One region of the Erwinia sp. 2186 genome, then DNA from elsewhere that is predicted to be linked to it. Evidence: riboswitches for the same ligand, from Rfam matches in the RefSeq annotation. Region 1 holds a riboswitch; each other region holds the start of a gene.
The links. A riboswitch is a leader RNA that binds a small molecule or an ion and turns the genes downstream of it on or off. The one in region 1 is predicted to bind thiamine pyrophosphate.
Positions count from the first base shown of each region.

Region 2: linked by a shared signal. The riboswitch ahead of tenA (thiaminase II) and the one ahead of thiC (phosphomethylpyrimidine synthase ThiC) in region 1 are both predicted to bind thiamine pyrophosphate.
Region 3: linked by a shared signal. The riboswitch ahead of thiM (hydroxyethylthiazole kinase) and the one ahead of thiC (phosphomethylpyrimidine synthase ThiC) in region 1 are both predicted to bind thiamine pyrophosphate.
Region 4: linked by a shared signal. The riboswitch ahead of thiB (thiamine ABC transporter substrate binding subunit) and the one ahead of thiC (phosphomethylpyrimidine synthase ThiC) in region 1 are both predicted to bind thiamine pyrophosphate.

Region 1 is NZ_CM173824.1:4,595,761-4,603,170, forward strand. Features, by position in the region: gene ACXKZG_RS21385 (YjaG family protein) at 1-105, opposite strand, end outside; gene nfi (deoxyribonuclease V) at 171-839, opposite strand; gene hemE (uroporphyrinogen decarboxylase) at 842-1,909, opposite strand; gene ACXKZG_RS21400 (bactofilin family protein) at 2,093-2,809, opposite strand; gene nudC (NAD(+) diphosphatase) at 3,001-3,774, opposite strand; gene ACXKZG_RS21410 (Rsd/AlgQ family anti-sigma factor) at 3,859-4,365, shown strand; TPP riboswitch at 4,484-4,584, shown strand; gene thiC (phosphomethylpyrimidine synthase ThiC) at 4,673-6,607, shown strand; gene thiE (thiamine phosphate synthase) at 6,604-7,251, shown strand; gene ACXKZG_RS21425 (HesA/MoeB/ThiF family protein) at 7,241-7,410, shown strand, end outside.
Region 2 is NZ_CM173824.1:1,906,346-1,913,755, reverse strand. Features, by position in the region: gene ACXKZG_RS08755 (FAD-binding oxidoreductase) at 1-1,271, shown strand, start outside; gene ACXKZG_RS08750 (TonB-dependent receptor) at 1,424-2,698, shown strand; TPP riboswitch at 2,817-2,921, shown strand; gene tenA (thiaminase II) at 2,987-3,682, shown strand; gene ACXKZG_RS08740 (ABC transporter ATP-binding protein) at 3,679-4,428, shown strand; gene ACXKZG_RS08735 (ABC transporter permease) at 4,425-5,192, shown strand; gene ACXKZG_RS08730 (ABC transporter substrate-binding protein) at 5,218-6,153, shown strand; gene ACXKZG_RS08725 (hypothetical protein) at 6,354-7,115, shown strand; gene ACXKZG_RS08720 (TetR/AcrR family transcriptional regulator) at 7,346-7,410, shown strand, end outside.
Region 3 is NZ_CM173824.1:1,647,845-1,655,254, reverse strand. Features, by position in the region: gene ACXKZG_RS07530 (FUSC family protein) at 1-168, opposite strand, end outside; gene fbaB (class I fructose-bisphosphate aldolase) at 321-1,373, opposite strand; gene thiD (bifunctional hydroxymethylpyrimidine kinase/phosphomethylpyrimidine kinase) at 1,525-2,325, opposite strand; gene thiM (hydroxyethylthiazole kinase) at 2,322-3,107, opposite strand; TPP riboswitch at 3,143-3,245, opposite strand; gene ACXKZG_RS07510 (hypothetical protein) at 3,539-3,661, shown strand; gene ACXKZG_RS07505 (hypothetical protein) at 3,651-3,914, shown strand; gene ACXKZG_RS07500 (potassium transporter Kup) at 4,098-5,975, opposite strand; gene ACXKZG_RS07495 (hypothetical protein) at 6,126-6,371, shown strand; gene ACXKZG_RS07490 (GNAT family N-acetyltransferase) at 6,399-6,821, shown strand; gene apbC (iron-sulfur cluster carrier protein ApbC) at 6,857-7,410, opposite strand, start outside.
Region 4 is NZ_CM173824.1:3,998,336-4,005,745, forward strand. Features, by position in the region: gene ACXKZG_RS18740 (sugar efflux transporter) at 1-461, opposite strand, end outside; gene sgrR (HTH-type transcriptional regulator SgrR) at 707-2,368, shown strand; TPP riboswitch at 2,404-2,510, shown strand; gene thiB (thiamine ABC transporter substrate binding subunit) at 2,552-3,538, shown strand; gene thiP (thiamine/thiamine pyrophosphate ABC transporter permease ThiP) at 3,514-5,124, shown strand; gene thiQ (thiamine ABC transporter ATP-binding protein ThiQ) at 5,108-5,809, shown strand; gene ACXKZG_RS18765 (DedA family protein) at 5,796-6,563, opposite strand; gene polB (DNA polymerase II) at 6,792-7,410, shown strand, end outside.

The sequences.
Region 1 (7,410 bases):
CGCCCAGTAGTTGGGGTACATGCGTTCACACAGGCAGGCCATAAAAGTAACGTGCTGCCAGCTTTCCAGTTTCTCAAGCCGCAGATGAATGGGATTACGTAACATGTTCGGATCTCTTAAAGATAAGTGCGCGGCCTGCAGTGTAACCGAAAAGGTGACGGCTCACACCGTTAACCCCTCTGTTGCCAGCGCAGGAAAGCGGGCCGTTGGGAAGCGACGGCATCTGCCCAGCGCGTGGGTTCAGGCAGGCGATAACCTTTCAGGCAGCTCTCCACCAGGCTCAATGCGGTAGCCGGGCTGATGCGATGGCCAGGCGATATAAAAAGCGGATTACAGCGGATTTTACTGCGCAGGACAAAACCGATCTGCTCGCCTTTGTCCATTAATGGCTGGCTGGCGCCCGGCTCATCGGCGAGCGGTTCGAAGGTGCCACACAGCCGGCTTTTTGCTACGCCCAGCGTCGGCACATCCACCAGCAGGCCAAAGTGGCTGGCAACGCCCAGGCGACGCGGATGGGCAATGCCCTGCCCATCGACCATTAACAGGTCAGGACGATGCTCCAGCTGCTGCCAGGCGGCCATCAACGCGGGATATTCACGGAAGGAGAGATAACCGGGGATATAGGGCATGGTGGTGGCGATGCGCGCAACACGATGCTCCACTAACTGGAGCGAAGGATATTCCAGAATAACCAGGGCGGCGCGGGTTATCTCACCGCCCTGCTCAAACCCGACATCGGCACCGCCAATGTAACGGGGCGGCATTACCTCAAAATCATCTTCACGTATCACCTCAGCGGCACGCGCAAGCTGTTCCTGTTTTAATGCCTGAATATCCATGCTTAGTCCTGATGGTATGGGCGAGACAACGTGTGGACTGCCTCGACAAACACCCCTGCGTGCTCTGGCGGCACATCCTGATGGATGCCGTGACCCAGATTGAACACGTGACCGCTGCCATTACCGTAGCCTGCAAGGATAGTTGCTACTTCCTGCTCGATACGGGCAGGCGCGGCATACAGCATGGAAGGATCCATATTGCCCTGCAGCGCGACCTTATCGCCTACACGGCGGCGTGCATCGCCAATATCGGTCGTCCAGTCCAGCCCCAGCGCATCACAGCCGGTCGCCGCCATGGCTTCCAGCCACTGTCCGCCACCCTTGGTGAACATAGTAACCGGTACGCGACGTCCGTCGTTTTCACGCTGCAGGCCATCAATGATTTTGTGCATGTAGTGAAGGGAGAACTCAAGGTAGTCACGACCCGTCAACACGCCGCCCCAGGTATCAAAGATCATCACCGACTGCGCACCGGCGCGGATTTGCGCATTGAGGTACAGGGTGACGCTGTCAGCCAGCTTATCCAGCATCAGATGCAGGGTGGCCGGCTCGGCATACATCATCTTTTTCAGTTTGGTGAAGGCCTTGCTGCTGCCGCCTTCCACCATATAGGTCGCCAACGTCCACGGGCTGCCGGTGAAACCAATCAGCGGAACCTCACCGTTCAGATTCTTACGGATGGTGCGCACGGCATTCATCACATAACCCAGTTCCTGTTCAGGATCGGGGATTGGCAGCTTTTCAACGTCTGCACGACAGGTGACCGGTGAAGAGAAACGCGGACCCTCACCCGTTTCAAAATAGAGGCCTAAGCCCATCGCATCTGGAATGGTCAGGATATCGGAGAACAGGATCGCCGCGTCCAGGTTATAGCGACGCAGCGGTTGCAGCGTCACTTCACACGCCAGTTCGGCATTTTTGCACAGCGACATAAAATCACCGGCTACCGCGCGAGTCGCTTTGTACTCAGGCAAATAACGCCCGGCCTGGCGCATCATCCACACTGGCGTCACATCTACCGGCTGGCGCAACAGGGCGCGCAAATAACGATCGTTCTTCAGTTCACTCATTTTTAAAAGCTCTCTAAGCACACATGCATGCGCGTAGTGTAACATTTATTGGAAATGGCGCTGCCACAGCGTCACAAAAATTGAGCGATCGCCGGGCGGCTGAGAGCATAAGACAGGATGGGCTCACCCACCGGGCAGTGAACCTCGCGCCCGGTTGGGTGGCTGAATGCGCATATCAAACCCTTATTTAGCGACTTTGTCACCCCGCTCTTTATTGGTATTTTTTCCCGGTGCCGGCGGCATTAACTCAGATATTTCTGGCTTTGTCCTCACCGCGGTCGAGGCTTTATCTGGCAGCCTGTTTTCATCAAGCACATGAGAATTGCCAATAAATACGCCGCCTTTCTCAATAGAGAAATCCTCGGCATAAACATCCCCTTCAATTCGGCCACGGGAAAGAATCGTGACTGACTTCGCGTAACAGCATCCTTTTAGCGAACCATTTACAACAACTTTCAAAGAAGACACCTTACCATTCACTTTCCCCTCTTGACCGATCTGCACCGTTTTCTTACTGACAATATCGCCAACGATCTGACCATTTATCGAAATATTAGCTTCATTAATTATTTCACCCGTCAATTTACTGCCTGATGAAATGCGGGTTTCTTTCGCCGTCGCGCTCTCATCAGCCAGCTCCAGCGCGGCCTTCGGTGCCTGCGGCGAGGCGGTAGCGACTGAGCCGTTCACTGGCGAGTCTGTTTCTTTCTTATTGAAGTTAAACATATTGGGATCCATCCTTTTAGCGAGAGTTAATAAAACGAATATTAAATAACAGCCGATCGTCACCCTCAGGCAACAATCAAAGAATTTATATTGCGGGAAGAGGTAACAACAAAGAGAAAAAATCCATAAGAGCCACAGGCCCCATAAGTAATGTTCTTTCTTGAACCTTTCCATGGCATCATTCCCTGATGTTATTAACATGACATTAATATTAATGCAGTCTGGCAGACAAAATCAGAACAATAAAATACGTGATGCTGCACGATTAAGCACAGTAGTTTATTTAAAAAAATGAAATACGATGATTAAACACCCGAGCGGGTTCAGCAAAAGCCGGCAAAGGGTGAATTTGCCGGCCTGGGTACTTACTCAGCCTCTTCGCGGCAAAGCACCACGGTATCCTCAATCAGGCGACGGGCGACCGTTCCTGGAGGAGGAAGCTGCGGTAAGGCATCAAAGCGATACCAACCCGCATCCAGTAGCTCTTTGGGATCGATGACAATCTCGCCGCTGTCGTAATCGGCCATAAAAGCCATCATCAACGACTGGGGGAACGGCCAGGGTTGAGAGGAGACGTAACGCAAGTTTTTCACCTTCAGCCCGCTCTCTTCCATCACTTCCCGCGCGACGGTTTGTTCCAGCGTTTCGCCGACTTCAACAAAACCGGCCAGCACCGTGTAGATGCCGTTACGGTGTTTGGTATGCTGGGCCAGCAGGATCTCTTCCCCACGGCGGATCGCCACAATGATGCAGGGCGCGATTTGCGGGTAATAGCGCTGTCGACAATGGCGGCAGAGGCAGGCAAGTTCGGTTTTGCTGTGGTGCATTTCATGGCCGCAGTAGCCGCACCACTTATGCGAGCGATAGAACTCCGCCAGCTGGATCCCTTTACCCGCCAGCTGGAACAGGCCCACGTCCAGATCGAGGATCTGACGCAAGGATCCCATGCCCTCTTGACGGTTCTCACAGATCAGCCAGACGGGATCGCCCTGCCACTCGCCGATTTGTGATCCGTTCGATCCTGTCAGGCTTAATTCTTGCGCGCTACCGAACGGTAATTGACCTTTCGGTAACCAAAGTTTATGTTCATGACTGACAACCCACCAGCCAACGTCTACGCTTGAAATCTCACGTTGCATAAAATTGCTCATCCTCAGCTTTACAGACTTTCTGAATTACTGGATTGGGGCGAAATAGTAATAATTACACTCATGGAGTCACTCATGCTTAACCAGTTAGAAGTTCTGACCGCGCGCGTCGGCGGATGTAGCGACCTGGTAGACTTTTGTCTACGCTCCCGCAGGCAGTTGTTGATTGCCTATTATCGTCTGGTTGGCATCAAGCCTAACAAGGAATCGCTCACTACGCTCGATGAAAACGCGCTGGACAGCTTCTGTCAGGGATTGGTGGATTACCTTTCCACCGGGCATTTCACCGTTTATCAACGCTTTATTCAGGAGATGGAAGGCAGCGAACAGTTGGCTAAAGCCGCGCTGATCTACCCTTCCCTGCAGGCAAACACCGAGATGATCATGCAGGTGTATGATACCCATCTCGAGAAGGCTATCGATCACGATAACTGTCTCGAATTCCAGAATGCTTTGTCCACAGTGGGCGAAGCGCTGGAAGCGCGTTTCACGCTTGAAGACCGCTTTATTCAGCTGGCGCTGGAAAAAACGGCGGATAAGCCTGAGGCAGCTAATGAGAGTGCGCTTGCCCGTCCGGCGTAAACGTTATCAGATTGTAAACCCCTTGTAGTTTCAAAAAAGCCCCTTTATGCTGAAAGGGCACTATGTGGCGAGGCCAGACCTGCCACGATTGTTTTGCTGGTGCTGTCTGCCAGCAAAATTCTTCTTGTCGGAGTGCCCTTAGGGGCTGAGACCGTTAATTCGGGATCCGCGGAACCTGATCAGGTTAGTACCTGCGAAGGGAACAAGAGTAAATCTTCAGTGACGGTGTGGATCCGACCATTTTCACACCCTGCGCTTACTCCTCCGAACTCCAGGCAAGCAAATTCCCTTTTTTCAGGAACGAGCTATGTCTACCCGTGATAAAAGACTGACCCGCCGCAAACAGCGCGCAGAAGCCCAGCAGTTTATCGACTCCCTTCAGGGCACCGCTTTCCCCAATTCTAAACGCATCTGGCTGAACGGTTCGCGCGAGGATATTCGCGTGCCGATGCGTGAAATCCAGCTCAGTCCGACGATGGTCGGTGGCAGCAAAGACAATCCGCAGTTTGAAGATAACGAACCGGTACCGGTGTATGACACGGCCGGACCTTATGGCGATCCTGACGCAAAAATTGATGTGCATCGCGGACTTGCCAGACTACGCAATGACTGGATTGAACAGCGTGGTGATACTCAGCACATTGAGCAGCTCAGTTCGGTGTATACCCAACAGCGCCTGGCGGATGAAGGCCTCGATCATTTGCGTTTTGACCATCTTCCCCGCCCACGCAAGGCACTGGCTGGCCGCTGCGTGACGCAAATGCATTACGCGCGTTTGGGCGTGATTACGCCAGAGATGGAATTTATCGCCCTGCGTGAAAATATGGGCCGCGAACGTATCCGGGGTGACGTGCTGTTGCAACAGCATCCCGGCAATAGCTTTGGTGCCAGCCTGCCGGAAAATATCACGGCAGAGTTCGTCCGGCAGGAAGTGGCGGCCGGCCGCGCCATCATCCCTGCAAATATTAACCATCCTGAATCCGAACCGATGATTATTGGCCGCAATTTCCTGGTGAAGATTAACGCCAATATCGGTAACTCCGCGGTCAGCTCGTCGATTGAAGAGGAAGTGGAGAAGCTGGTGTGGTCCGCCCGCTGGGGCGCCGATACGGTGATGGATCTTTCTACCGGGCGCAATATTCATGAGACGCGCGAATGGATCCTGCGTAACAGTCCCGTTCCGATTGGTACGGTTCCGATCTATCAGGCGCTGGAAAAAGTGAACGGTGTGGCAGAGGATCTCAACTGGGAAGTGTTCCGCGATACCTTGCTGGAACAGGCTGAACAGGGCGTCGATTACTTCACCATCCATGCCGGTGTGTTGCTGCGCTATGTGCCGATGACCGCAAAACGCCTGACGGGGATCGTCTCCCGGGGGGGATCGATCATGGCCAAGTGGTGCCTGTCTCACCACAAAGAGAGCTTCCTCTACGAACACTTCCGCGAGATCTGCGAGCTGTGCGTCGCCTACGACGTTTCGCTGTCGCTGGGCGACGGACTTCGTCCAGGATCGATTCAGGATGCCAACGATGAAGCGCAGTTTGCCGAGCTGCATACGCTGGGCGAGCTGACCAAAATTGCCTGGGAGTATGACGTGCAGGTGATGATCGAAGGGCCAGGACATGTGCCGATGCAGATGATCCGCCGTAATATGACCGAGCAACTCGATCACTGCCATGAAGCGCCCTTCTATACGCTCGGCCCGCTAACCACCGATATCGCGCCTGGCTACGACCATTTCACCTCCGGTATTGGCGCGGCGATGATTGGCTGGTTTGGCTGCGCAATGCTCTGTTACGTCACGCCGAAAGAGCATCTGGGCTTGCCCAACAAGGAAGATGTTAAGCAGGGTCTGATTACCTACAAGATTGCCGCGCATGCCGCCGACCTGGCAAAAGGGCATCCCGGCGCGCAGATCCGCGATAACGCCATGTCCAAAGCCCGCTTCGAATTCCGCTGGGAAGATCAGTTTAATCTGGCACTCGATCCTCATACTGCGCGCGCCTATCACGATGAAACGCTGCCGCAGGAATCGGGCAAGGTCGCCCACTTCTGTTCAATGTGCGGCCCGAAATTCTGTTCGATGAAAATTACTCAGGAAGTGCGGGACTATGCCGCCAGACAGGAGGCGGAAGCCAAACCGATTGAGGTTGGTATGGCCGAAATGTCAGAGGCTTTCCGTACCCGCGGCGGGGAACTTTATCACCCCGCCGATGCGCTGTCGCAGGAGGAAAAAGCATGAGCCGCTCAGCCTTCCCGCCAACGTCGGCCCAGCTTGGACTCTATCCGGTCGTGGAAACGGTGCCCTGGATCGCGCGCCTGCTTGAAGCGGGCGTGCGTACGATTCAGTTACGAATCAAGGATCTGCCTGACGCGGCGGTCGAAAACGATATCGCGGCGGCTATCGAACTGGGTAAGCGTTATCAGGCACGCCTGTTTATCAATGACTACTGGCAGCTGGCGATTAAATATCAGGCCTATGGCGTGCATCTGGGCCAGGAAGATTTGGATGTCGCCGATCTGGATGCGATCCATCGCGCCGGATTACGGCTTGGGCTTTCAACCCATGACGATGCCGAGCTCGATCGGGCGCTGGCTGAGAAGCCGTCCTATATCGCCCTCGGACACGTCTTTCCGACCCAGACCAAAAATATGCCCTCTTCGCCGCAGGGATTGCAGGAGTTGCAGCGCCATATTTCCCGCCTGAAAGGGATTTCCACGGTGGCGATTGGCGGCATCAGTCTGGAACGGGCACCGCAGGTCTTGGCAACCGGCGTGGGAAGCATTGCGGTGGTCAGCGCCATCACGCTGGCGCCTGACTGGCAGGCAGCTACCGCGCAGCTGCTCGATCTGGCTGGAAACGGGGACGAAGCCCATGTTCAGTGACAACGACTTTTTACGCTACAGCCGTCAGCTCCTGCTGGAGGAGTTTGGCCTCGATGGCCAGCAGAAATTGCAGGCAGGCAGCGTACTGATTATCGGCCTCGGCGGATTGGGTTCACCTGCGGCGCTGTACCTCGCTGCCGCAGGCGTTGGCAAGCTGGT
Region 2 (7,410 bases), 2.2 Mb from region 1:
AGCAGCAGCTGGAAAACAAGCAGGCCGATGCGGTGGTTCGCCCGCGCAATGAAGAAGAGCTCAGCCTGCTGGTCAAGGCCTGCGTGCAGCACGGCCTGCCGCTGATATTACGCGGTGGCGCAACCGGCAATTACGGTCAGCTGGTGCCGCTACAGGGCGGCATTCTGGTCGATATGACCGCGTTTAATCAGGTGGTGGAACTGGGTGAAGGCCGCGTGCGGGCGCAGGCGGGGATCCGTCTGGCCGAGATTGAAACGGTGACCCGTCCAGAGGGCTGGGAGCTGCGCTGTATGCCGTCGACCTATCGGCTGGCGACGCTGGGCGGACTGTATGGCGGCGGCTTTGGAGGCATCGGCTCAATCAACTATGGCCCGCTGGGCGCACCCGGCAACGTGCTGAGCGTGAAAGTGATGACCATGGAAGCCGAGCCGCGCATCCTCAGCGTTCCCGCGCCGCAGGCCTTGCTGCTGCATCATGCTTACGGCAGCAACGGCATCTTGCTGGAAGTCGAGCTGGCGCTGGCACCGGTGCATCAGTGGATTGAGCGGCTGGATGTGTTCGACGACTTCACCGATGCGCTGGACTATGCCAATGCCTTTGCCCGCTCGCCAGGGCTGGTGAAACGCCAGCTTGCCCTGTTCGCCGCACCAATCCCGAGCTATTTCACCCATCTGAACGGCAACTACCAGGCCACGCAGCATGCGGTGATTAGCGTGATTGCGGAGCAAAGTGAAGGCCTGTGCAGCGGACTGTTAGAAAAGTATCGCGGCCAGAATGCCGTGCGCCAGACGGCGGACGAGGCGCGTGAAGCCAATGCCTCCTTGATGGAATATTGCTGGAACCATACCACGCTGCATGCGCTGAAAGTGGACAGCACCCTGACCTATTTGCAGACGGCGTTCAATTATTCCACCTATCGTCAGCAGATTATTACGATGGCGGAATTGTTCGGCGATGAAGTTATTTCCCATATTGAATTCCTGCGTGACAACGACAGCAATATCACTGCCAGCGGATTACAATTAATTCGCTATTCCAGTGAAGAAAGATTGAACGAAATAATGCAGATATTCCGCGATCATGATGTAAAAATAAATAACCCTCACGTCTTTACCATTGAAGAAGGTAAGCAAGGGGAAATTAAGGCCGAGGTGGTTTCAGTTAAAAAGGCGCTGGACCCGGCAGGACTGCTCAACCCAGGCAAGCTGCAGGGTTGGGACGTGCGCGACACGCTGGAATTACCAAGCGATCCGCTGTCACTGAATAAATGAAATCGCAATAAAATTAATTACAGTGCGTAAATAACCTGCGTAGCTAAAATAACGCGCTCGCCACTGGACGGTTTTACCGGATACCCAAAAAAAATTACTCAGCAAATTTTGCTGCGGGCAGATCATTTTCAAATTTTGACAGGAAGCTATTGATGAAAACAAAGAAGGTCAACTTTGCGCTAAAGTTGGGTGTACTCGTCGTCTCTCAGGCTTTATTAATGGGTCACGCGCTGGCTGCGGCACCGGTTTCGGATTGTGATGCCGGCGTCGCCGATTCACTGACCGAAATGTTTACCTGCGGCTCGGTCCATGGCAGCCTGCGCAGCCTCTATTATTCCACCCACAACGCCTATTTCTCACCGGGCTATTCGCAGGATACCGTCAGTTACGGTGGCAGCGTGAAGTACGCCACGGCGGAATATTATGGCCTGAGCCTCGGCGTCAGCGGCATTTTGCAACGCGGCATCTCGCATAACGATGACCACCTGATCGGTGAACTGGGGCCAAACGAGACCGGCGTCGGCGAAGCCTATCTGAGCTGGCACTATCAGGACTTCCGCATCACCGCCGGTGACCAGCGTATCAATATCCCGTTTATCGGCGACTACGACTGGCGCATCACCCCGATCCTGTTCCGGGGTGTGGACGCCAATTATGGCGACAGCGACAATTTCCTGCACGCCACCAAAATTACCCGCTATAAACCCTGGGGTGACGATCAGTTTCTCGACACCACCGCCTACACCGACGCCGATGGCCGTACTAACGGCATGTGGGGCATCGGCGGCGGACGTGCCCTGAAGCTGGATGATAAAAAGCTGACCGGCCAGCTGTGGTACGAAGAATACAATAACTACACCAAGATGGTTTACGCCGACAGCTTCCTGTCGTGGTCGGAAAATCCGTTGCAGCCAAAAATTGGCGTGCAGTTTATTCGCGGCCTGAGTCAGGGCGACGCGCTGGCGGGCGAAGTAAACAGCACCAGCTACGGCGCGCAGTATGCGATGAATTTTGTGCCGTCATTGCGCTGGTCACTGAACTGGGACCATATCGCCGCCAGTGAGAATGCCTATGGCAACGGTGCGCTGGTGACGCCTTATGCCCATAACACCTCGTCCGGCCAGTATTTTGCCCAGCCGTTCTTCACCAGTACCCAGGATTTGGGGAGCGGCAACGCCTACTCCACCGATCTGAACTGGACCGCCAACAGCAATATTTCCCTCGGCAGCCGTTACTCCTTTATGGATTTGACCGCCAGCGCCGGCGCGTCCAGCAGCAATCAGTCGGAGTACCTGATTTACGGCACCTACAGCTTTGATGGCGTGCTGAAAGGGCTGAGCCTGACCGACTTTGTCGGCGTGCAAACCACCTCGACCTCTGACAAGAACTTCTGGCAGAACCGCTTAGCGTTAGAATATGATTTCTAAGCCAAAACAGGCTTAGTGGCGCTTAAACAACGGCTTTCGCAAGAAGGCCGTTTTTCATTATGACGCCAACTCGGCTGCCAGCCATCGATTGTAATCAAAAAGTAAATATCGTATAACAAGCCTCTCCGAGGGGTGTCCTTTATGGGCTGAGATGGCGACGTTAGCCGGACCCTTTGAACCTGATCTGGGTCATGCCAGCGAAGGGACGGGTTGGCAATAGCATCACTTTCGATCGTTGCCTGTTCATACCTCTGCACGCCCGGATCTCCACTCACTTTTGGAGGTCCCATGTCTGACAACATGTTTTCCCGTGGTCTTTATGGCCAGCTTCGCCAGCAGGCCGCGGCTGACTGGCAGCACTACGTTAACCACCCTTTTCTTCAGCAGTTGGCCCAGGGCACGCTGCCTGAAAGCGCGTTTCGGCGCTATCTGACCCAGGACTACCTGTTCCTGATCCATTTCGCCCGCGCCTATGCCCTGCTGGTCAGCAAGTTCCGAACCCTGCCAGAAATGCGTGCCGCCACCGCCTCGCTGAATGCCATCGTCGCCGAGCTGCCGCTGCATGTCGGTTACTGCACGCAGTGGGGCATCAGCGAAAGCCAGATGCGCAATGAACAGGAAGCGCCCGAAACCCTCAACTACACCCGCTATGTGCTGGATATCGGCCAGTCCGGCGATGCGCTGGATCTGCTGGCCGCACTGCTTCCCTGCGTCGCGGGCTATGCCGAAATAGGCCTCGGCTTGCTGCACAATCCCACCACCGTCACCGAAGGCAATCCCTACCGCTCGTGGATCGCCAACTACGGCGACGAAAACTATCTGGCCAGCGTTCAGCGGGCGATAGATCTACTGGAAACGGTTGGGGTTCAGCGCGGCGCACAAAGTCGTCTGCCGGAGCTTTCAACCATCTTCACCACCGCCACCCGGCTGGAAAGTGCCTTCTGGCAGATGGGCCTGAATGCCAGTTTGAGTAACGTGGTATGAACAGTCATGACATTGCCCGCGGCGTGATCCCGCCGGGGATTGAGGTGCGCGATCTGACCCTGCGCTACGGCGCACGGACGGTGTTTGAACGGCTGAATGTCGATATCACCGGCGGTCAGTTTGCCGCGATGCTGGGAGCCAGCGGCGTCGGCAAAACCAGCCTGCTGAAGATCATAGCCGGGCTGGCGCAGCCGACGGCAGGCACGGTCACCGGCAGCGATGGCCTGCCGGTGCAGGGACGCGTGGCCTATATGGGGCAGAAAGATCTGCTCTATCCGTGGCTGACCGTTCGCGACAATATCAGCCTCGCCTCACGCCTGCGTGGCGAGAAGCCCGACCGCGAATGGGCCGATGAGCTGACGGCGCGCGTCGGCTTAAGCGGGTATGGCGACAGCCTGCCTGCCGGGCTGTCCGGCGGTATGCGGCAGCGAGCCGCGCTGGCCCGCACGCTTTATCAGCGTCAGCCGATGGTGCTGATGGACGAGCCTTTTTCAGCGCTGGACGCCATTACCCGCACCAGTATCCAGACCCTGGCCTCAGCGTTACTGACCGGCCACACGGTGTTACTGATCACCCACGATCCGCTGGAGGCCTGCCGCCTTAGCCACCAGCTGTTGGTGCTGTCTGCGGCCGGGATTGATGATTCGCATCAGATTGCCGGACTGCCGCCACGGGCCCCTGACGATCGGCACCTGTTGCAGAGCCAGGGTGAATTACTGCAACAGCTGACCCGGGCGGCAGGATGATATCCGTAAAAGAATCGGCCTTTGGCCGCTGGCGGCGTGGCCTGACGGTGTTTATCGGCCTGATTGCCGTCTGGTGGGCAATCACCCGCAGCGGCGTTCCTGCCTTCCTGCTGCCCACGCCGATGTCGGTTGCCGACGTCCTGTGGACCAGCCGCGCGTATCTGGCGGCGCACACGCTGGTGACCGCGGCGGAAATCGTCAGCGGGCTGGTCGCCGGCGTGTTGCTCGGCGCCATCCTTGCGCTGTGCATGATGTTCTCCCCCCGCTTACAGCGCTGGCTGATGCCGCTGGTGCTGACCAGCCAGGCCATACCGGTTTTTGCGCTGGCACCCTTGCTGGTGCTGTGGTTCGGCTTCGGCATCAGCGCCAAGGTGGCGATGGCGGTGCTGGTGATTTTCTTCCCGGTCACCTCGGCTTTCTTCGACGGGTTGCGCCGGGTCAATAACGATCTTCTCGACCTCGCCCGCACCATGGGCGCATCCCGCTGGGCGTTATTACGCCATGTGCGGCTGATGGCGGCGCTGCCTGCGTTTGGCTCCGGGCTGAGGATGGCGGCGGCGGTGGCACCGATTGGCGCCATCATCGGCGAATGGGTCGGCGCAGGCGAAGGTCTGGGCTACGTGATGCTGAACGCCAATGCGCGGATGCAAACCGAACTCTGCTTTGCGGCACTTTTTATTCTGGTGCTGATGACTCTGCTGCTGTGGCTGGCGGTGGACAGTGCACTGCGTCGCCTGATCCGCTGGGCACCGGAAAATGACTGATCGATACCTCACTCAAGGGAAACACATGTTTAAGAAAACCCTCTGCGGCCTGCTGCTGACTGCCGCCTGTGCCCACACTGCCAACGCCAACGACAAGATCACGCTGGTACTGGACTGGTATATCAACCCCGATCACGCGCCGATCATGGTCGCGGAACAGATTGGCGCGTTTAAGGAACAGGGGCTGGAGGTGAAAATTGTGCCGCCTTCCGATCCGGCGTTGCCGCCACGGCTGGTGGCAGCCAAACAGGCCGACCTGGCGATCACCTATCAGCCACAGCTGCATTTCTTTGCCGATCAGGGCTTACCGCTGATGCGCGTCGGCACGCTGATCAACTCGCCGTTAAATACGGTGATGACGCTGGATAAAAGCATCACCTCGCCGGCCGGGCTGAAAGGCAAAAAAATTGGCTACTCGGTCAGCGGTATTGAACAGGCGACGCTGGGCACCATGCTCAACCACGAAAAGGTCAGTCTGGATCAGGTGAAGATGGTCAACGTCAATTTCCAGCTCAACAGCGCGCTGATGGCGGGCCAGGTCGATGCGGTGATAGGCGGCTATCGCAATATCGAAGCGCTGGAGCTGAAGCAGCACGGTCAGGATCCACAGGTGTTCAACGTTGAGGACTACGGCGTTCCGGCCTATGACGAGCTGATTATCGTGGCCAATCGCGATGAGGTGAACGCGCCGAAAATCAAAAAATTCCTCATCGCGCTAAAGAAAGGCAGCGACTACCTGCATGCCCATCCACAGGAGAGTTGGGATGCGTTCGCCAGCGCGCACCCGGACCTTAATAATGCGTTAAACAAAGCCGCCTGGATGAAAACCCTGCCGCTGTTTGCCCGCGATCCTTCACACCTGGATACAGCCCGTTATGATGCTTACGAACGGTTTCTTTTTGACCACAAGCTGATCCAAAAAATAACGCCGGTTAACAATTACGCGATGGAATTACGTTAAGAAATCGTAAAGTCCACCAGCCGGTGCTGGTGGGCGAACCGATGTTGCAGGCCATTTCAAGCTGCTGATTACCCAAGGCTATCTGGCATTATCCTGAAAAGCTTTCTCCCCAGGCTTTCTTACCAATAAGTTATGCCATACTGGAACCTACTGTACAGGTTCTCTGATGCCTGTCCCCCCTCCGACCCCGGGTAAACTCCATGAGCAACTTCCTCAGTCCTGCCGCCGCCTACCTTAATCGCCGCAATGAATTGCTGGCGCAGCGTTCTGTGGTGGAGTCGCCCGTGGTGATTCAGACGATCAATAAGGCGCTGTTAGCCAGTGAGATCGCGATGGCAACCTTCCACGATTTGGAAGCGTTAAAAACCCTGCAACTGCGCAAAGCCAGGCTGATTGACTGGCATGAAGCAGACAGTCAGCAAGAGCTGCAAAACTTCGAGCTGGCCAGTAATGCGCTGACGCTGGCGGACGATGACAATGAGCAGGCATTCCTGAGCTATCAGCGTGATTTTGCCTTAATGGCCGCCTCATTCTCCTGGCAGCATGCCAGCCTGCAGATCGTGCAGAATGAACTGTTCGCCACCACCTTTAACCTGTGGCTGGAGACGCTGGAAGAGCTGTTTGCGTTGCCGGACAGAAAGCTGCTGTTTACCCGCATCAGCAAGATTCTGGCGTTCTCAATCGGTAAAATCCCGGTGCTGGGCGAGGCGATAGACGTTTACCGTATGCTGGTGTCGGTGATGTCCGCCAGTCTGGAAAAAGCCAAAAGCAGCGATGCGTATTTCTCGACGCTTGAAAGCTACACCGAGGCAGCCAACATTTGCAGCCGGGGCATTTTGATTTTCTGCTTCACCACCGAAGCGGTGCTGCGCGGGCGGCCTCTGCCGAACGAGGCGCAGTTGAATGAGAAAATCAAAGGTCATTACGCCAGCGTGATAGACGGAACGCATCCTTATTTTTGAGTCACTTTGCCGCGAACAACGTCCTGAACATGTTCGTGGCAACCCAATCCCCCACCGTTACCCTTCCCTTGTAAAGGGTTGAATCTCCGTCAGCTGCCTCCATACCTTACTATTGACCAACAGGATCACACCGCCCGCCCTGCTCACGAGGCCTTAGGCTTTCTGTGGTAATATGGTGGATGTAAACCCTGTCAGGGTCCTCTTACAGACGACGGATTTAACGAGTTGCTATGTCAGTCACAGCCAAAAGAAAAAACGACCCGGAAGGGTTGAAGAAACGCATCCTTGCCGGTGC
Region 3 (7,410 bases), 2.0 Mb from region 1:
GGCTTTCGACAGGGTGGAGGCAGAATACAGCTGTGAAATCACGTAAACCGAGACCATGGCCCAGGCCGGTTTATCCAGGTTCAGTTTCAGCGCGATATATAAGGCGATAAAGGCGGCAATGCAGGTTTTAACGGCAAATAACCACGCATTTTTAGATAACCACTTCATTATTTACTTCACGGCTCACGTCAGACTAAAGCGCTATTTTAGCGATTTTCAGGCAAGAGTGGAGAGGCTTAAGCATCGATAGTTTGTAACAAAATAATCACATAGGGTGAAAGATAAGGGGCTAATCATTGTCAACCCCTTATCGTTAGCGATTAAGCAATGGTGACGTCTTTCGCCAGATAGACATCCTGCACCGAATTGATCAGCGCCACGCCATCCTTCATCGATTTCTTAAAGGCTTTACGGCCTAAAATCAGCCCCATACCGCCCGCGCGCTTGTTGATCACCGCGGTGCGCACAGATTCGGCGGTATCGGTTTCACCTGCCGCTGCGCCACCCGAGTTAATTAACCCGGCACGGCCCATATAGCAGTTTGCCAGCTGGTAACGCACCAGATCGATCGGGTTGTCGCTGGTTAATTTGCTGTAAACGCGCTCGTCGGTTGAGCCGAACTTCACCGCGTTATACCCACCATTGTTTTCCGCCATCTTCTGCTTGACGATATCGGCACCGATGGTGGCCGCCAGATGGTTAGCCTGACCGGTCAGATCCGCGCTGGCATGGTAATCCACACCCTCTTTCTTGAAGTCATTGTTACGCAGGTAGGCCCACAGTACGGTGACCATACCCAGCTCATGAGCGCGCTCAAAGGCGACGGAGATTTCTTCCAGCTGGCGACGAGACTGTTCAGAACCGAAATAGATGGTGGCGCCCACGGCAACCGCCCCTAACTTAAAGGCCTGATCGACACTGGCATACAGCGTCTGATCGTATTGCGTGGGATAGCTGAGAGTTTCGTTATGGTTCAGTTTGACCATAAACGGAATGCGGTGCGCATAACGGCGCGACACCGAGGCCAGCACGCCATAGGTGGAGGCCACGCAGTTACAGCCCGACTCGATGGCCAGCTCGACGATGTTCTTTGGATCGAAATAGAGTGGATTGGCAGCAAATGACGCGCCCGCCGAGTGCTCGACGCCCTGATCGACCGGCAGGATTGACAGGTATCCGGTGCCGGCCAGACGGCCGGTGTTGTAGAGGGTCTGCATATTGCGTAACACGGCAGGAGAACGATTGTTGTCGATCATCACCCGATCAACATAATCCGCGCCCGGTAAATAAAGGCTTTCCGCTGGAATGGTCATGCAGCGATGTTGCAGAAGAGTGTCAGCTTCTTTGCCCAATAACTGTACGATGTCCGTCATGTTAGCTCCTGTTTAAGGTGAAACCGGCAGGCATTAACGCCTGCCATGAATGATTTCTGACCCCAACAGCGTGGACCCTAACCGGACATTAAGGCAAATTGCTGACTCCATTTTTCAGAACGATCCCAGTGTAAACGTTGCCGATCGTCCGCTACCACCAGCGATGAAAATGGTGCACCGGGCCGATGCCCTTGCCGACTTCCAGCGAATCGGCCTGCTCCAGCGCGCCCTGTAACCAGCCCTTGGCGTCCTGCACCGTCGACACCCAGTTATCATGCCGGGGTCGCAGCGCGGCCAGCGCAGCGGAAAGCGTACAGCCGGTGCCATGGGTATGCTTTGTTGGCACGCGCGGCGCGGTAAAACGCTGCTCCAGCTGGCGGCTGAACAGCCAGTCCGGGCTTTCGGCATCGCTCAGATGTCCGCCTTTCATCAGCACCGCCTGGCAACCCAGCGCTAACAGCGCCCTTCCCTGTCGCCGCATCTCATCTTCGTTAGTGGCAACCGGACACTCCAGCAGCGCCGCCGCTTCCGGCAGATTTGGCGTGATCAGTGAAACGTGCGGCAACAGGCACTCACGCAGCGTGGCAACCGCCGTCGGCGAAAGCAGCGGATCGCCACTTTTCGCCAGCATCACCGTATCCAGCACAATCCACGGCACGGACGAGGCCTTCAGTCCTTCAGCCACCACCTTGACGATATCGCTGCTGGCTAACATGCCGATTTTTACGCTGTCGATGCGCACGTCGCTCAGCACGGAATGTAATTGTGCCGCGACAAAGTCGGGCTCAATGCGGTAAACCGACTGCACGCCACAGGTATTCTGCGCCACCAGCGCGGTGATCACGGTGGTGCCATAGGCACCCAGCGCCGAGAAGGTTTTCAGATCGGCCTGAATGCCCGCGCCACCGCTGGGATCGGTTCCGGCAATGCTCAGTGCGTTGATGCGCTTCATCCCTGAACCTCCAGAGTGAACAGCTCGTCGAGGAACAGCGCAACAAAACTGCCGGGACCCGCTGCCGCCATCGCCGCGCGTTCGCCTGCCAGGCTCATTATCCGGCAGGCGCTGGCAACGTGCGTTAACCGGTCGCCAGGCACCGCGGCAAATCCGGCCACCACCGCCGACAACGCGCAGCCGGTGCCGACCACGCGGGTCATCAACGGCGAACCGCCAGCCACAGCCAGCACCCGTTGGCCATCGGTGACGTAATCCGTTTCCCCGGTGACCGCAACGATGGCGCCGGTGGTGCTGGCCAGCAGACGAGCGGCGTCCAGCGCCAGCGCCGAGTCATGCAGGCTGTCGACGCCGCGCCCGGAGGTTGCCTGGCGCGCCAGCGCCATGATTTCCGAGGCGTTGCCGCGAATAGCCGCAGGACGGTGTTCCAGCAGCTGCTGACAGAATTCAGTGCGGAAGGTCAATGCGCCGACGGCAACCGGATCCAGCGTCCAGGCACGCTGCGCCTTTCCGGCCGCGTGCACGGCAGCCAGCATTGCTGCACTGCGGGAATGGGTGAGCGTGCCGACGTTGACCAGCACGGCATCGGCAATGGCGCTGAACTGCGCGGCTTCGTCGGGATCAATCACCATCGCCGGCGATGCGCCCAGCGCCAGCAACACGTTGGCAGTAAAAGTCTGCACCACATCGTTGGTCAGGCAGTGAATTAACGGCGATTTTTCACGGAAGAGGTGGAGCGACGCCACGGCATCCGCCGCGACAAAGGTATGAGGTTGGTTCATGGTACAACTCCCAACCGGCGATCAAGAAGGCGATGCGGTCAGGCATCTGACTTCCCTCCGCTGGCATTATCCAGTTCAGGTTCGACGGGTTTTTCTCAGCCCTTTCTTTGGAAAGAAACGGCACCCCGAGTCATTAACTACGTGCTATCAGCCGCCAGATTACGGGAAGTGGCTTGCTGGCACAAGCCTGTGTCCACATGCCTACCGCAGTGGTTTTCGCGTAAGAAGATTACCGCAGTTCTATACCCGCTTTATCACACCTGACCTGCCCCCAGGATTAGAGTCAACGCTCAATTAGCAGGATCAGCAGTTTTGCTTAAATCTAATACTTGTTGTGCATGTGGTTAATGTTTGTAAAATGACCGCTGTGATTATTTCTATAGCAAGTAGAGGGACTTATGCAGAAATACAGCAATACGATCACCCTATCCGTGACCGCATTATTGAAGGATTCGTACAGCGTGGAACGGCTGGCTAACGCAGACGGCGAGCAACGCCAGATTTTCGAATCCCATGTAGAAGAAATGAAATACTGCACTTACGATGATGAATAAGAAGTTCTGGATAAGGTGGGTGAGTATCGCGCTGCTCTGCGTTGCGTATTACGTTTTAGTGCTTTACTTCGATCTTGTCTTCGCTCTTAACTTTTCGGAGACAATGAGCCAGGGAGGGGAATTTACATCCTCTCAATGCACCTGGTTTGCTAAGGCGCTATCGCAAAATCATTCCGATTCAGCGTTAGGCTCTCTATTAGGCTTCGCGGTATGCGTCCCATTGATCCTGCTCATCTTTAAGAAAGTCAGATGACCCGCTCCAGCGCCCCTTTGGTGATGCGCAGAAGAGCCACCTGAAGCGCCTGCTTATCCAGCCTGGCTTCGGCAAGTAGCGTCTTGAGTTGGGTGTTCTCTTCCTCAAGCGACTATCAGCCGCCAGGGGGATGGCGCTTTTCTTTACCATCCCCCAGGCGGTAATCAGATCAACATTCCACCGCTACACCGGGATGCGGCGACCGATCTCCACCACACGGTCACTGGGCAGGTAGTAGTAGTCGGTCACATGCATGCCGTTGCGCGCCATCCAGCTGAAAATCACGCGCTGCCAGGCCGGCAGGCCGCCGCTACCTTCGCGTGGGATGATGTTTTCATGGCCCAGATAATAGGTGACATGCTCGGTATCCAGCTCGCAGTTATCCAGTTGCGGATAGCGTAACAGTGCAGGGATGTTGGGCCGCTCCATAAAGCCATACACCGCCAGCGCGTGCCAGAAGCCCGGCGCAAGCTGGGTGACGGTTAAGCGCTCGTCGGCATTGATGCGCGGAACGTTGTCGATAGCGATCGTCAGCGACAGCACGTGCCCATGCAGTGAGCCGTTTCGCTTCACCTGCCACTGCATCACCGGCGGCGTGCCCTCTTTCTCCCGCGTCAGAAACACCGCCGTGCCCGGTACTCTGGGTATGGCTTTTTCTTCCAGCATGGCCAGGAAGTCGTCCACCGGAATAAATTTTTCGTGCACCGCCCTGCTCGCCGCTTCCACGCCGCGGTGCCAGAGCAGCATTACGCCGTACACGACCAGCGCCAGGATCAGCGGCATATAGCCACCCTCGAACACCTTACTCATATTGGCGACCAGGAAGCACAGGTCGATGACAAAGAACACGCCGGCAATCAGCAGGCTGGTGAGCCGGTTCCAGCGCCACACCTCATGCATCGCAACATACAACAGCCCGGAGGTCATGATCATCGTCAGCGACACGGCGATGCCATAGGCTGCTGCCAGCTTGTCGGAAGATTTGAAGAACACCGCGAGAAAGATGGTCACCACCATCAGCAACCAGTTAATCGCCCCGATATAGATTTGCCCGTAGCTCTCTTCGGTAGTCTGTTTAACCCGCAGCCTCGGCAGCCAGCCTAGCTGAATTGCCTGACGGGTCATGGAAAACGCACCGCTGATAATCGCCTGACTGGCAATGATGGTGGCGAGAGTGGCGAGGATCACCAGCGGGATTTGTAATACCGGCGGGCAAAGCCGGAAGAAGATATTTTGCGTCACGTCAGCACCTGAAAGCAGTAACGCTGCCTGTCCGGCGTAGTTGAGCAGCAGGCTGGGAAAGACGATAGCAAACCAGGCCAGCCAGATCGGCTTTTTGCCAAAATGGCCCATATCGGCATACAGCGCTTCCGCACCGGTGACGCAAAGGAATACGCCGCCGAGCACCAGAAAGCTGACGATGCCGTTGGAGAAGAGAAAGTCGATACCGTACATCGGGTTGAGCGCCACCAGCACCGCAGGATGCTGCACAATCCCCCAGATGCCCAGGCCGGCGATAACCGCGAACCACAGCGCCATAATCGGACCAAAGACTTTGCCAATCTTCGCCGTGCCCAGCGGTTGAATGGCAAACAGCGCCAGCAGGATCACCACCGCGCCAGGCAGGATCCAGGGTTGTGATTCCGGCAGGATGATGGTCAGCCCTTCAAGGGCAGAGAGTACCGAGATCGCTGGCGTGATCGCACCGTCGCCATAGATCAGCGCCGCACCAAAAAGCCCGGCAAACAGCACCAGCGGTCGCCGTTTATCCTTACGTACTAATAGCGACATCAGCGCCAGAATGCCGCCTTCGCCATGGTTATCGATGCGCATCGCAAACAGGGCATACTTTACCGAGGTGATCATCACCATGGTCCAGAACAGCAGCGACAGCAGCCCGAGGATCACCTCCGGCGTGGGTCCTTCGCCCGACAAAGAGAGCACGGTTTTTAAGGTATACAGCGGGCTGGTGCCGATATCGCCAAATACCACCCCCAGCGCGCCGGCGGCAAGTACCGGCAGGCTAAGCGTATTTTCTTGTGTGTCCTGACTGGCGGTCATTGCGCCTTCCTTATGAAACCCCAATCTCTTTACACTGGCCTGGAGATGGGAAAGCGTCAACTTCGCCCAAGGACTCTTTTGGCTAACGGCCAACAATACGCTACTCTTGGGCATCATCCCGTCCTGAGCCGAGACAATACGCAACGCATTATGACCAGACCGCTTAATGAACAGTACGGCATCAGCGTGGCAGCGCTGAAGATGCTGCAATACCTGAAACAGATTTCACGCGGGGATCGGGGGTTTTCTATCCTCGACACCACGCTTAACCACCGTTGCAACGTGACGCCACCGGATAATTTTAAGGTGCTTGATGAGCTGTTTGAGGCCGGAAAAATTGACTACGACTATCGCGGCACCGGGCTTGATGGCGAACGGCATGTCAAGCCGGTCTGATAGTCCCCGCGCGCGCCGGAGCCAGTCGTGAACGTTCGTCCCTTTACTGAGGCCGACCGCCCTTTCCTGCGCACGCTGTTTCTTGCGTCGCGCAAGGCAAACTGGCACTGGCTGGATGGCAGTGACTGGGCGCTGGAAGATTTTGATCGGGTCACGCTGGGCGAGCGCATCCTGGTGGCGGAAGACAACGGTCACCGCCTCGGATTTGCGGCGGTGTTACCTAACGATAATTTTCTGCACAGCCTGTTTATCGACCCCGACTGGCAGGGAAAGCGCGTGGGCAGCCTGCTGCTGACCGCCGTGCAGGCGGCGTTCACCTCCACCGGCGCGTTGAAATGCATGAAGGCCAATCATCATGCGGTGGCCTTTTATCAACGGCATGGCTGGACGATAATTTCTGACGGCGAGAGTGAACACGGTGAGTACTGGCTGATGCATTTTGTGCGCTGAACGCTCTCCCGGCGATGAAACCGGGAGAAGGTGACTCAGACCGCGCGGAAGGCGATATCGGCAGGGATCACTTCCCCTTGCCAGTAAAGCTGGGCAGCCACCGCACCGGCCAGTTGGCGATACATCGCCGTAAACTCACTATCCGGACGACGCACCACCGTTGGCTGTCCATCATCCAGATCCTCACGCAACGTAATGTGCAGCGGCAGCTGGGCCAGCAGGCGCGTATGGTATTGCTCTGCTAATTTATCCGCCCCGCCGCTGCCAAAAATAGCCTCGTGGTGACCGCAGTTGCTGCAAATATGCATACTCATATTCTCAACGATACCTAATACCGGGACGTTAACCTTCTCAAACATCACGATACCTTTTCGGGCATCCACCAGCGCGATGTCCTGTGGCGTGGTCACCACCACCGCACCGGTCACCGGCACATTCTGCGCCAGCGTCAGCTGAATATCACCGGTACCCGGCGGCATATCCAGCACCAGATAGTCGAGGTCCGGCCACATCGTTTCGTTCAGCAGTTGCATCAGCGCTTTGCTGGCCATCGGCCCACGCCAGACCATGGCGTTATCGTCCGTCACCA
Region 4 (7,410 bases), 600 kb from region 1:
CAGGCCAGTGACAGTTGGGCACGCATCACCGAACTGAACATCACCACCTCTCGGGCCGAGCTGTCAGCATATTCGCGGGCAAGGGCAAAGATTTGCGGCATTGACACGCTGGCCAGCGCGGAGAGCAGCACGCCAAAGGTAATCAGCGTCAGATAGTCACGGTTGAAGGCAAAGATCAGCGCGTTGCCAATCGCCATCACGCAGCAAAACAGGATCAGCATGCGGCGGTCGCCCCGGTTGTCCGAGCGCTTTGCCAGCAGAATGCTCACCGCAATGCCGGCTATCGCATTGATGGTGTAAAACAGCCCGACCCAGAACGGACGAACGGCCACTTCACGGGTCAGAAACAGACTAAGCGTCGGAGCCTGAAGCGCACCCGCCACGCCCACCATAAACGACACGGCCATAAAGGCGACGTAAACAGGATTGATACGGCGACGGCGCGTGAGGAGCGATTTCATAGCTGATCCTTCAAAAAAAGTCGCCACAGAGGTGAGTCGACAAACAGCAAGCATAGAAGAAAACATGGAGCAGCGAAAAAAGCCAGCAAGGTATTAACCCGGCTGGCTGGTGAAAGGCACCATACTCAGAATCATCAATGTCAGAGCGCATTCGAAGAATGTCTCCCGCTCTTTCATCTGCGGGCATTATCGTCCTAATATAAGGAAGAAAAAACAGACTGCTTTCTGATAAGGCTTCCTCTTTTATGTCTTCTGCCCGCTTACAACAACAGTTTATCCGCCTGTGGCAGTGCTGCGAAGGCCAGCCGCAGGAGACCACGCTCAACGATCTGGCGGTACAACTGAGCTGCTCCCGCCGGCATATGCGCAATCTGCTGAATGCGATGCAGGAACAGGGCTGGCTGGACTGGCAGGCTGAAGCCGGGCGCGGAAAACGTTCAAAGCTCAGCTTCCATTACACCGGGCTGGCATTGCAACAGCAGCGGGCGGAAGAGTTGCTGGAGAACGATCGCATCGACCAGCTGGTGCAGCTGGTGGGCGATAAAAACGCGGTCAGACAGATGCTGATCTCGCATCTTGGCCGCAGTTTCCGCCAGGGGAAACATATCCTGCGGGTGATGTACTATCGCTCGTTACTGAATCTGTTACCCGGTACGCCGCTGCGTCGTTCTGAAACCCACCTTGCCCGTCAGATTTTTAGCAGCCTGACGCGGATAAATGAGGAAAATGGGGAAATCGAAGCCGATATTGCCCACCACTGGCAGCAGCTTTCTCCGCTGCACTGGCGGTTTTATCTGCGCCCGGCGATCCACTTTCATCATGGCCGTGAGCTGGAGATGGCCGACATTATCAGCACCCTTGAGCGACTGAAGCCCCAACGCCTTTATGCCCATTTCGATCGCATTGAGTCCTCGGCGCCCTGGACGCTGGATATTCATCTGCATCAGCCCGACAACTGGCTTCCCTGGCTGCTGGGCAGCGTCAGCACCATGATCCTGCCAAAAGAGTGGCCATTCCTCGCGGACTTCGCCCGTCAGCCGATTGGCACCGGCCCGTATGCGGTGGTGCGCAATCAGACCACCCAACTGAGGATCCAGGCGTTTGATGACTATTTTGGTTACCGCGCGCTGATTGATGAAGTGAATATCTGGGTGCTGCCGGAAATCAGTGATGAGCTGGTTTATGCCGGGGTTAAGCTGGAAGGCAAAGGGCTGGAAGAAAAGTCAGAAGAGAGTCGTCTGGAAGAAGGCTGCTATTTCCTGCTTTTTGACCAGCGATCCGAACAGGGTCGCGATGAACACATCCGTCGCTGGGTCAGCACGCTGTTCAACCCGATCGCCCTGCTGAATCATGCCGGTATTGGCTATCAACGCTACTGGTTCCCGGCTTATGGCCTGCTGCCGCGCTGGCATCATCGCCGCGATATGGCTGCCAGCCAGAAGCCCGACGGGCTGACCACCCTGACGCTGACCTGGTATAACGATCACGTCGAGCATCAGGGCATCGCCAATGCGTTACGGCCGATCCTCGCCGAACAGGGCGTGGAGTTGATCACCCAACAGGTCGATTATGACGTCTGGCACCGTGGCGAAGCCGAAAGCGATATCTGGCTCGGCAGTGCCAACTTCACCCTGCCGCTGGAATTTTCGGTGTTTGCGCTGCTGTACGAAATCCCGCTGGTGCATCATTGCGTCACGCTGGACTGGGAAGAGGATGCGCAACGCTGGCGCGAACAGAAGCTGCCGCTGGCCGACTGGGGCAAGCAGCTGATCAACACCTGGACGCTGCATCCGCTGTTCCATCACTGGCTGCTGCTGGAAGGTCAACGCAGTATGCGCGGGGTCAGAATGAATATGCTGGGCTGGTTTGATTTTAAATCCGCCTGGTTCGCCCCTGACGACGCATGATGCTTTCGTTACCCAGCGGAAATCACTAGAATAGGCCGTTCTCAACGGGGTGCGTTCGCGGTGTTTCACTGCCAGCGCTGAGACAAACCCGTCGAACCTGATCCGGATAATGCCGGCGTAGGGATTTGAGACTCTCCAGATTGCTCAGATCCTTTGCGACACCTAACTTTCAAGGAACGCAAAGTGTTAAAAAAAGTTCTGCCTTTACTGATCCTCGGCACCTTCCCGGCCTTCGCGGCTAAACCCGTCCTGACTGTTTATACCTACGACTCTTTTTCCGCTGACTGGGGACCGGGTCCTGCCATCAAAAAGGCGTTTGAAGCGGACTGCGGCTGCGAGCTGAAATACGTGGCGCTGGAAGACGGCGTCTCGCTGCTTAACCGTCTGCGGATGGAAGGTAAAAACAGCAAGGCCGATGTGGTGCTGGGCCTCGATAACAATCTGCTGGATGCGGCGGAGAAAACCGGCCTGTTCGCACCAGGCCAGGTCGATACCAGCAAGGTCACCGTTCCGGGTGGCTGGAACGATAAGACCTTTGTGCCGTATGACTACGGCTGGTTCGCCTTTGTGTACGATAAAACCAAGCTGCAAAATCCGCCCACCAGCCTGAAAGAGTTGGTCAACAGCGACAAACCGTTGAAGATTATTTATGAAGATCCCCGCACCAGCACCCCGGGCCTCGGCCTGCTGTTGTGGATGCAGAAAGTGTTCGGCGATAAGGCACCGGAAGCCTGGCAGAAGCTGGCGAAGAAAACCGTCACCGTTACCAAAGGCTGGAGCGAAGCTTACGGGCTGTTCCTCAAGGGTGAAGGCGATATGGTGCTGAGCTACACCACATCTCCGGCTTACCACCTGATTGAAGAGAAGAAATCGCAGTATGCCGCCGCCAATTTCAGCGAAGGTCACTACCTGCAGGTAGAAGTGGCCGGCCAGCTGAAAAGCAGCAAACAGCCGGAGCTCGCGCAGAAATTCATGAAATTTATGCTGGATAAACCGTTCCAGGACAGCATCCCAACCGGCAACTGGATGTATCCGGTGGTGAAAAGCACCCTGCCTGCCGGTTTCGATACCCTGACCGTCCCGTCCAACTCGCTGCAATACACGTCACAGGAAGTCGCCAGCCAACGTAGCCAATGGATCAGTGCATGGCAACGCGCCGTCAGCCGCTGAGTGCTGGCCCGTTAGTGCCCGGTGCGCTGGCGGCGACGCTGCTGGTCGCCGTGGCCCTGACCGCATTCAGCGCGCTATGGCTGAGTGCGCCGGCGATCCACTGGCGGGATCTCTGGCAGGATGACTATCTCTGGCACGTCCTGCGCTTCTCCTTCTGGCAGGCCTTTCTTTCCGCGGTACTGGCGGTTGGGCCGGCGATCCCGCTGGCCCGCGCACTTTACCGACGCCGCTTCCCCGGCCGGGACACGCTGTTAAGACTCTGCGCGATGACGCTGGTGTTGCCGGTGTTAGTGGCGGTATTCGGCATCCTCAGCGTCTATGGCCGCACGGGCTGGCTGGCCGATCTCTGCGCGTTGCTGGGCATTCCCTATACCTTCACGCCGTATGGCTTGCAGGGCATTTTGCTGGCGCATGTGTTCTTTAATTTGCCGTTAGCCGCGCGTCTGCTGCTGCAGGCGCTGGAACAGATCCCCGGTGAGCAGCGCCAGCTGGCCGCGCAGCTGGGATTACGCGGCTGGAACCATTTCGTGGTGGTCGAATGGCCCTGGTTGCGGCGGCAAATTCTGCCTGCCGGCGCGCTGATTTTTATGCTCTGTTTTGCCAGCTTCGCAACCGTCCTGTCGCTCGGCGGCGGACCAAAAGCCACCACCATCGAGCTGGCGATCTTTCAGGCGCTGAACTTTGATTACGATCCGGGCCGTGCCGCCCTGCTGGCGATGATTCAGATGGTCTGCTGTCTGGGATTGGTGATGTTAAGTCAGTGGCTCAGCAAAGCGATTCCGTCGGGCACGGCAAGCATCAACGGCTGGCGAAATCCTGAAGACAGCGGGCGCGCCAAAGTGTGGGATGCGCTGTTAATCTTCGCCGCGCTGCTTTTATTACTGCCGCCGCTGCTGGCGGTGATCGTGGATGGCCTGAATCAGGGGCTGCCCGCAGTATTACGCCAACCGGCGCTGTGGCAGGCCACCTTCACCTCAATACGCATCGCGCTTGGCGCGGGGGTGCTGTGTGTGATCCTGACGGTGATGCTGCTGTGGAGCAGCCGGGAATTGCGCCTGCGTCAGCGCGTCTGGCTCGGCCAGTCGCTGGAACTGAGCGGCATGTTGATTCTGGCCATGCCCGGCATCGTGCTGGCGACCGGCTTCTTTCTGCTGCTGAATGCCACCGTGGGCCTGCCGGACGCCGCCGATGGTATCGTAATTTTCACCAATGCGCTGATGGCCATTCCTTACGCCATGAAGGTGCTGGAAAACCCTCTGCGGGACATTGCCGAACGCTATAACCGGCTCTGTTTGTCGCTGGATATTCACGGCTGGAATCGCGTCAAACTGATCGAACTGCGCGCGTTAAAGCGCCCTCTTGCGCAGGCGCTGGCATTTGCCTGCGTGCTGTCGATTGGCGATTTTGGCGTGGTGGCGCTGTTTGGTAATGAAAATTTCCGCACGCTGCCGTTTTATCTCTATCAACAGATTGGCTCCTACCGTAGCGAAGATGGCGCGGTCACTGCGCTGCTGCTTTTGCTGCTCTGCTTCCTTCTGTTCACCCTGATTGAAAAACTGCCGGGACGCCATGCTGACGTTAACTAATCTGACCTACCTCTATAACCATCTGCCGATGCGCTTTTCACTGAGCATGCAGGCGGGAGAAAGGCTGGCGATCCTCGGCCCGAGCGGCGCGGGGAAAAGCACCCTGCTGAGCCTGGTGGCGGGGTTTCTTGCGGTAAATAGCGGCAGCTTGCTGCTGAATGGCGAAGATCACAGCCACACGCCACCGGCGAAGCGACCGGTTTCCATGCTGTTCCAGGAGAATAACCTGTTCCCGCATCTGACGGTGGCGCAGAACATCGGCCTTGGCCTGCATCCCGGGCTGAAGCTGGATCCTCAGCAGAAGCAGGCGTTGCAGGACATCGCGCGACGAGTCGGTCTGGACACCTTGCTGGACCGTTTGCCTTCGCAACTTTCCGGTGGCCAACGGCAGCGGGCGGCGCTGGCACGATGTCTGGTGCGTCAGCAACCGTTGCTGCTGCTGGATGAGCCGTTCTCTGCCTTGGATCCGGCCCTGCGCAAAGAGATGCTGCAGCTGGTGGATGAGGTCTGTCAGGAGAGGAAGATGACGCTACTGATGGTGTCGCACAGTATTGAGGATGCCGCGCGGATAGCGCCACGCAGCATACTAATTGTCGATGGACGGGTTTACTGGGACGGCAGCACCGACGTGCTGCTCAATGGTGACGTGGCTGAAGCCGCCGTGCTGGGCATTAATGTCCGATAAAGACTTCTGACAACAGATGGCGGAATATCGGCATCATCGGATGGAATTGCAGGGCGACAAAGCTGGCCACGGCAATAACAATCACCAGCGGCGCCAGCCATCGCAGACGGCTCGGCGGCAGATACGCGCTGGCCCAGTCGGCCTGCTTTTTCGAACGTAACCAGCGCCATCCCAACCAGCATCCCAGCCAGACCAGCAATGCCACCGCCAGCAACAGCCATTTAAACATGCTGCTGCTCGCCCCTTTCGGCACATCAATCGCCACACCCGCCAGAATGCCCGGCAACAGATACAGCGGTGGCCAGAGCACGCAGCCAATGATATTCGGCGGGATAAACTTCTTCACCGGCAGTTCCAGCATTCCCGCCACCAGCGGGATCAGCGGACGGGTCGGCCCGACAAAACGCCCAACAATGATGGTAAACATGCTGTGCTGATGCAGCGCATGTTCGGTTTTATCCATCAGCCCCTGATGCTTTTTAATAAATGACCATCGGTGCAGCGGCCCTTTGAATTGCCAGCCAATCAGATAGGAAATCCAGTCGCCGACCAGACAGCCAATGGTCCCCGCCAGCCAGGCGGGATACAGGCCAATTTGCCCGCTGCCGATCAGCGCGCCGAAGGAAGCCATTAAAACAGTGCCAGGCAACAGCAGCCCGACCAGCGCCAGGGATTCAAAAAAAGTGATAAGCCCCACCGCCAGCAAAGACCAGGCCAGTGATTGCGTAATAAGATGTTGCAGCCAGGCTTCCATACTTTCCACATTCTGTTTTGATTGAGGTCGGATTGTCCTGAGACACCCGTACTGCGTCAAGGTCTGTTTTGTATGAACTCATTGATCGCGGTCAGATTAAGATAACCTCCAGCACGGGCCGGACGGCATCCGCACTGACCCGACCGGGCGAGATTCCCCCGGCATCGCGCTATACTGTATAAATAAACATGCTATTATTGTGCAAAGAAGCAACATTAAGGATTTCCGGTGAACGATGCACGCGCAGGCTTTCTGCTCACCCGCCACTGGCGGGATACGCCTTCAGGCACGGAAGTGGTGCTGTGGCTGGCCACCGACAGTGGCCCGCAGAGAGTGGTGCTGCCGCCACAGGAATCCGTTGCCTTTATTCCGCAAGAGTATCAGGCGCAGGCTGAGGCGTTACTTAAGCAGGAACGCCATTTCCGTATCGTTCCCCTCGGGTTAAAAGATTTCCGCCATCGGCCGGTGTTCGGCCTCTATTGCCATCAGTACCGCCAACTGCAAAAGCTGGAGAAGCTGCTGCGTGAGAATGGCGTGATGGTGTATGAAGCGGATGTGCGGCCGCCCGAGCGCTACCTGATGGAGCGCTTTATCACCTCGCCCGTCTGGTTTAGCGGCCAGCCGGCGGGAAACAGCCTGATCAACACCCGCCTGAAACCCAATCCCGACTACCGGCCGCCGCTGAAGTGGGTCTCGCTGGATATCGAAACCACCCGCCACGGCGAACTCTACTGCATCGGCCTTGAAGGCTGCGGACAACGCGATGTCTATATGTTGGGCCCGGAGAACGGCGATGCCAGCAAACTGGACTTCAATCTGGAATACGTCTCCAGCCGGCCACAGCTGC